2 regions of the Vannielia sp. ABF1_015 genome follow, and region 2 is predicted to be linked to the other one. Evidence: riboswitches for the same ligand, from Rfam matches in the RefSeq annotation. Region 2 holds a riboswitch; the other holds the start of a gene.
What was found. Region 2 has a riboswitch for cobalamin ahead of ACXAG6_RS04080 (TonB-dependent receptor plug domain-containing protein). Riboswitches for the same ligand answer to the same signal wherever they lie in the genome.

Region 1: it holds a riboswitch for cobalamin, as region 2 does, so the genes downstream of both, ACXAG6_RS08005 (hypothetical protein) here and ACXAG6_RS04080 (TonB-dependent receptor plug domain-containing protein) in region 2, are expected to answer to the same signal.

Annotation. Positions count from the first base shown of each region.
Region 1 is NZ_JBSWXT010000001.1:1,596,289-1,599,692, forward strand. It holds gene ACXAG6_RS08000 (homocysteine S-methyltransferase family protein) at 69-1,118, opposite strand; gene ACXAG6_RS08005 (hypothetical protein) at 1,256-1,564, opposite strand; cobalamin riboswitch at 1,686-1,891, opposite strand; gene ACXAG6_RS08010 (TRAP transporter large permease) at 2,182-3,404, opposite strand, start outside.
Region 2 is NZ_JBSWXT010000001.1:784,264-787,667, reverse strand. It holds gene ACXAG6_RS04085 (ABC transporter substrate-binding protein) at 1-22, opposite strand, end outside; gene ACXAG6_RS04080 (TonB-dependent receptor plug domain-containing protein) at 63-1,892, opposite strand; cobalamin riboswitch at 2,033-2,234, opposite strand; gene nhaA (Na+/H+ antiporter NhaA) at 2,389-3,404, opposite strand, start outside.

The sequences.
Region 1 (3,404 bases), 810 kb from region 2:
GAAAATTCTGCATCGCGCCTGCGGCACCACGTGGCCCGGCGGCGGATCGGGCCGCCGGGCCTTGCCAATCAGGCGGTTTCGCCAAGGGCCTTGATGTGGGCGGGGAGCCGGGCGTTGGTGCCATACATGAAGTGATTTTCCATGCGCTCAGAGTAACGGCTGGCCTCGGTGGTGCGCCCGACCGCTTCCGAAACTTCGCGGATCAGCATCGGGTTGGCCCCGCAGCAGACGCCGAGATAGTTGACGCCCAGCGCGAAGGCGTCACGCGCGAAGGCCCCGATCTCGTAACGATTGCAAAACATCGGATCGAGCGCGGTCGGGAAGGTGCGGCCATGGGGCGCCGGGCAGGTGCAATCGCCGGTGTCGCTCAGGTTGAAGAAGGTCGGTTCATCCGCGCGCGTGCGATAGGGGATCGGGAGGGCACCGACATGGCAGGACACCGCCGCACGCACCTTGCGCAGCCACGGCATCATGGTTTGCGGCCCGCGAAAGCAGTTGAGGCCAACAACATCTGCGCCGCCCTGTTCCAACTGCTGACAGGTTTCCACAATGCCTGTGCCGTCCATCATCTCGCTGGCCGCCATGGGGGCGAGGGTCAGAACGACCGGGAGGCCGGAGGCGCGAGCCACCTCAAGCGCGCAAAGCGCCTCGCCCGCATAGTAGAAGGTTTCGCCGATGATGATATCGGCCCCTTCATCGACGGCCCAGCCGACCATTTCTTCAAACATCGCCCGCACCTCGGCCTGCTTCGCCCCGTCGTCCGGCGACCAGATGTTGGTGTTCGAGATATTGCCTGCCATCAGGTTGCCCGGCTTTGCATCGGCAACCTCGCGGGCGATCTTTAGCGCGGCGCGGTTGAGCGGCTCCAGCAGGTCTTCCTTGCCGATCACCCGCATCTTCTCGCGGTGGCCGTTGTAGGTGAACGCCTCGACAATATCGCTGCCCGCCCGCTGAAAATCGACATGCAGGTTGCGCAGCGCATCGGGGTGTTCCAACGCCACCTCGGGCACAAACTCGCCCGCCGTGAGATAGCCGCGCCGCTCCAGCTCGAAGAGGAAGCCCTCGGCGCAGATGAGGGGGCCAGCATCGAGCCGGGTTTTCAGTTGGTTCTCATTCATGGATCCGTCCTTTCTCGTTGATCCGTCCATGACCATGGTTTTTGGAAGCCGAGCCTCGCGGGCTGCGTGCAATGCGCAGCCTGCTGCAATGGTCCTCGGTCAGGCCGCAGGATTGAGCGCGGCCGTGTTCACAAAGGTCAGAGGGCGATGCGCCCGATGCGCCGGGCACCAGCCCCGCCGCGCCGCTTGCGTGGCGGAAGCGAGAGGGGCAGGGGAGCGGGGGATGTGAGCGATTGCTTCAAAAGGGCGCAAAATTCGGCCACGGCGGGTGACAGGGTGATGTAGGGCGCAGCCATGACGTGGGCATGAAGCGCCGCACGCCGATAGTTGGCATCGCCGGGCAGGCTGGCGATCCATTGCATGTAGCCCAGTTGCGCCATCTGGCGCGCTTCCTGCGCTGGCACCTGGCCTATGTCGAGTTGGGATATCGTTCGTTCCAGTAGCATCGCGCCCTCCGCGCAAATTGGCGGGGGCAAAGCGGTAACGGCGATGTCTCAGGGCGTTCGTGGGCCATCTGTGTCTCTCCGTCCCAAGGCACCCCGCCCGGGTTTAGGTGACTGAGGCGCGCAACGCGCACCCGAGATGGCAGGTCTCCTGACTTGCGGGTCTGCGCTTCCCCGAACCTTCCCGCGCCTTTTGGCACAGTGGTGTTCATCGGGGTCGCTCGCCGCTCACAGTTGCGGGGGCAGTCGTGGAATTGGGCAAGTTGCCCGCACCACGTTCCCTTTTCAGCCGGACCAATCTGGCCGGGCACCATCACGGGTTTTGTTGCAGGAAATTCTGGCGGTGTCCAACGCGAATTGCAGCTATGGGCAAGGGCGCGCCGGGGCGCTGTTGGCGGCTATGGAGCGCCTTTGGCGCAGGGGGAGCGGGTGTGAAACCCGGCAGAAGGCACCGCTCGGCTCACGCCCCTCATCGGCTAAATGAGCGCTTGGGTGTCTGCGTGGGGCAGCCCTTGCCTGCGATCCAGAGATTCTGCGCCGAGATGCGCGGCAGCGGGAGGCGGGCGGTGGCAGTGTCGGCTGTACGGGATCGAGGAGCTCGGATTGGGCGACAGACGCCATCAAGAGCCAACTAGCGTGGGCAACAGGAACACCAGCCCCGGCACCGCCAGCAGGAGCGCCACGCGCAGCAGTTCGGCGAAGAAGAAGGGGAGCACGCCGAGGAAGGTATCGCGCATCGGCACGTCCTGTGCCTGGGCCGAGATGATGAAGACGTTCATGCCCACGGGGGGCGTGATCAGGCCGAGTTCGACCACGATAAGGGCGAGGATGCCGAACCAGATCTTGAGGTCTTCGGTGGTCATCCCGAAGGGGCTTTCGGCCGCGGTGGCCCAGTCGCCGCCGTTGATCTCTACCAGCACGGGCCAGAAGAAGGGGATGGCGAGGAGGATCATCGACAGGCTGTCCATCAGGCAGCCCAGCAGGATCAGGGCGGCCAACAGCAGGATGAGGGTGGTCATTGGCGCGAGGCCGGAGTTGGCCATCATCTCGGCCATGATCTGCGGCACGCCGCCCCGGGCCATGAAGATTTTGAGCAGTTCGGCTCCGAGCAGGATCAGGAAGATCATGCCGGTGGTGTGGGCAGTTTCGAGCAGGGCTTCGCGGGTTTCCACGAGGGTCAGCTTGCCGCGCAGCAGGCCGATGAGCGCGACCATGACCACGCCCACGGCAGCGGCGGGCGTGGGGTTGAAGAGGCCGAAGTAGAGGCCGCCGATGACGGCGGCGAAGACCACCAGCACCGGGAAGATCGCCAGTGTGGCCGAGACCAGCTCGGCGCGGGAGGCGCGCTGGCCGGAGGGGCCGGAGCCGGGGGCGAGGGTGGTGTAGGCGAGGATCGTCAGCAGGAAGAGCGCCACGGCGATGAGGCCGGGCAACAGGGCGGCCATGAACATGGTCACCACGTTGGCCTCGACGATGATGGCGTAGATGATCAGCACCACCGAGGGCGGGATCAAGATGCCCAGCACGCCGCCCGCTGCGATGGTGCCGGTGGCGAGGCGGTCGGAGTAATTGTACTTCTTCAGCTCCGGCAGGGCGACGCGGCCCATGGTGGAGGCGGTCGCCAGCGAGGAGCCGCAGACCGAGCCGAAGCCCGCGCAGGCCGCGATGGCCGACATCGCCACCCCGCCGCGCATCCAGCCGAGCCATGCGTTGGCGGCGCGGAAGAGGTCGGCCGAGAGGCCGGTGCGCGAGGCGATGGCGCCCATCAGAACGAAGAGCGGCACCACCGAGAGGTCGTAGTTGGAGAATTGCGCGTAGGCGAGATCTTTGAGCTGGCTCAGCA
Region 2 (3,404 bases):
CGGGCGGTGCAGCGAGGGCCATCACGGCCCCCGCGAACCAGAGCGCGAGCGCTCCGATGAGGTTAGAACTTGGCACGGAGGCCCACGTAGAAGGCCCGATCGGCCTGACCGTAACCATTGACGGTTTGATACTCGGCATCGGTCAGGTTCTCGATGCGGAAGTAGGCCTCGGCCCCATCGTTGATCTCATAGGTGACCATGGCGTTGACGAGGGTGTAATCGTCTCCCTCGATCGGGCGAACGAAGGTTTGCGCGTCAACGTCGAGCACATCGGCAACGTGCTGCACTTCACCGCTGAAGCTCCAGCGCGGGGCGAAATCGGCCTCGACGCCGAGCACCAGATCATGGCGGGGCACGCGGAGTTGGCGCTCGCCATCCGGATCCTCGCTTTCGGTGTAGGTATAGGCCCCGAAGAGCGCCGCCCTATCGGAAAGCGCCACGCGGCCCGAAAGCTCCAGCCCCTTGGCCACGGAGGTGCCGGGGATCTGGGTGTAGACGAAGGCTGCGTCGGATCCGATCAGGTCTTCGACCTCGGTGTAGAACAGGGTGGCCTTCACAAAGTCATCGCCGCCCAGCCGCTTTTCGATGCCCAGCTCGGCGCTGCGCGAGGTTTCGGGCGTCAGCGTGTCATTGCCGTAGAACGGCGCGTAGAGCTCGTAGAGCGAGGGGGCGCGGAAGCCGGTGGCGAGCGAGGCACGCAGGATGAGGTCTTCCTGCGGGCGCCATGCCAGCGCCAGACGGCCGGTGGTGTGGCCGCCAAAGCGGTTTTGCGCGTCGTGCCGCAGGGCGGCGGAGAGGTCGAGCTGGCTGGAGGCGGCCCAGTTCACCTCGGCAAAGACGCCGGTGGTGTTTTGCTTGCCCTCAGCGGTGATGAAGGTGGCGGAGACAAACTCCTCTTCGGTGTAATCGGCGCCGAAGTTGAGCTCCACGGCGGGCGACAGCGTGGCTTGGCCAAGATAGCGCAGCCCTTGGCGCTCGCCCTCGTAGCGGTTGCTCGAGACCGCGTAGTCCCGCTCGATGTCGTAATAGGTGGCCTCGAACTGGTGGGTCACCGCGCCAGCCTCGTAGCGGGCAAAGGCGCGCAGCCCGTTGGAGGTGCCATCGGTTTCTTCGTCGGTGTCGCCGAAGGGGAAGCCGCCATCGATCGCCACTGTGCTCTTTTCGGCAAAGCCCACAAGGCCGATGGTGAGTGCATCGGACAGGGCATATTCGCCATTGAACGACAGGCGCAGCGACGAGAAGCCATCGGCCTCGGTGTTGCCGTCATTCTCATCGGCAGAGGAAAACCCGCCAAACTCGAGCCGCGCGAGGGTGACGGCAAAGTTGTGCCGGGTGCCCTTGCTGGTGATCGTTGCGGAGGTGCCGAAGCTATCGAAGCTGCCAACCTCGCCTTCAAGGTAGACGTGGGTGCCCTCCTCGGTTGCGCGGCGGCTTTGCAGCGAGATCACCCCGGCGACGGCGGAGGAGCCGTATTGCGCCGATTGCGAGCCTTTCAGGACCTCGATGCGGCCAAGGCCGGAGGTGCCCATCAAGCCGAAGTCATAGGAGGGCGAGGGGGAGGATGGGTCCAGCACGTCGATGCCGTCGATCTGCACTTTCACGTATTTCTGGTGCAGCCCGCGCATCCGGATGTCGGCCAGCCCGCCGGGGCCGCCGGCAGCGGCAAGCGAAAGGCCGGGCTGGCGGGAGAGGTAGGTGGCAAGGTCATCATCGCCTGCCGTTTCCAACTCGTCGCGGGTGGTGACTTCGACGGTCGCGCCGGTGCGCTCAGTCTCTGTCTCGCCCGACAGGTCGGCGGTGACGGTGATCGTGTCGAGTTCATAAGCCTCCTGCGCGGTGAGCGCGGAGGCGGCAAGCGCGAGGGTGGCTGTGGTGGCGAGGAGGCTCTTCATGGCGCCCAAAGTCCTTGTCATGCGGCCCCCATGACAGAGGCCGGTGTGGTGAGGTGTCTTTGGAATGGCGGGGCCTTCCGCGGACGGTGCTTTCGTCACCGCTACGGAACAGACCGTTGACGCCGCGCCCCTCGCACGGGTTCAGGGTGATCGCCTCGGCAGGTCTCCTGACTTGCGGGTCATTGCGAGATGGCCGGCCTTCCCGGGGGTTCTCCCCCAGTGGCCCGTCGGCCTCGCTCTCCGCTCACAGTTGCGGGGGCAGTCGTGGCATTGGGAGTTCTTCCCGCACCACGTTCCCTTTTGCTCCGGGCTTGCGCCCGAACCGAAGCAATTTGGGGGGTAGCGCAGGAGGGACGGCAGGCGCAAGGGATTCGTTAACCCTTGGGCAGCACCGCCGGGGGGGTGGGCTTTGACGCCATGTCGGGCGCTTTTGCCCCCGGGGTCGGCAGCGCAGGCCCAAAAAGGGCGCGCTGCCGATGGGGTTGGTGGTGGCTGACTACTCCGCCGCGGCTTCCGCCCGCTCGGCTGCGCCCGGCTGGTTGAGCGCCTCGGCCACCTCGGCTTCACCGGGGCGCGTTACCGCCCGCAGAACGAAGTAGCCGATGAGCGCCGACACGCCGGACCCGAGCAGCACGCCAAGGCGCACCTCGTTCATCAGCGCGGCATCGTCGAAGGAGAGCGAGCCGATAAAGAGCGACATGGTGAAGCCGATCCCGGCGAGGCAGGCGAGCCCGTAGATATGGGCCCATGTGACCCCGAAGGGCAGCTTGGCGAGCCCCATCTTGACCATCAGCCAAGTGGTGCCAAAGACGCCCACTTGCTTGCCCACGATCAGGCCGAGCGCCACGCCAAGCGGCACCGGATCGAGCAGCGCCCCGAAGGACATGCCCTTCAGCACCACGCCGGCGTTGGCGAAGGCGAAGATTGGGACGATCACGTAGAGCACATAGGGCGAAAGGCCGTGCTCCAGCGAGTGCAGGGGCGACTTGTTCCACTTGTCTTTCAGCGGAATGCAGAAGGCCGTTACCACCCCGGCGAGCGTGGCGTGCACGCCCGATTTGAGCACCAGCACCCAGAGCGCAACGCCGAGCAGCAGGATCGGTGCAACCCGGTGCGCCCCGCGCATGTTGCGCCAGATCATCAGCGCCAGCGGGATGCAGGCAAGGAAGAGGTAATCAATCTTCAGTTCGGCGGTATAGAACAGCGCGATGATGAGGATGGCCCCCATGTCATCGAGGATCGCCAGAGTCAGCAGGAAGATCTTGAGCGAGGCCGGCACGCGGGATCCGAGCAGGGCAAGAACGCCGAGGGCAAAGGCGATGTCCGTCGCCGCCGGGATGGCCCAGCCGTGAATGGTGGCCGCGTTGCCCCAGTTGAACACGAGGTAGACGAGCGCGGGCACAACCATGCCCCCCACCGCCGCCATGCCGGGCAGCACCACATCGGCGGGGTTCTTCAACTTGCCTTCCATCAGCTCGCGCTTCAGCTCAAGACCGATAAGAAAGAAGAAGA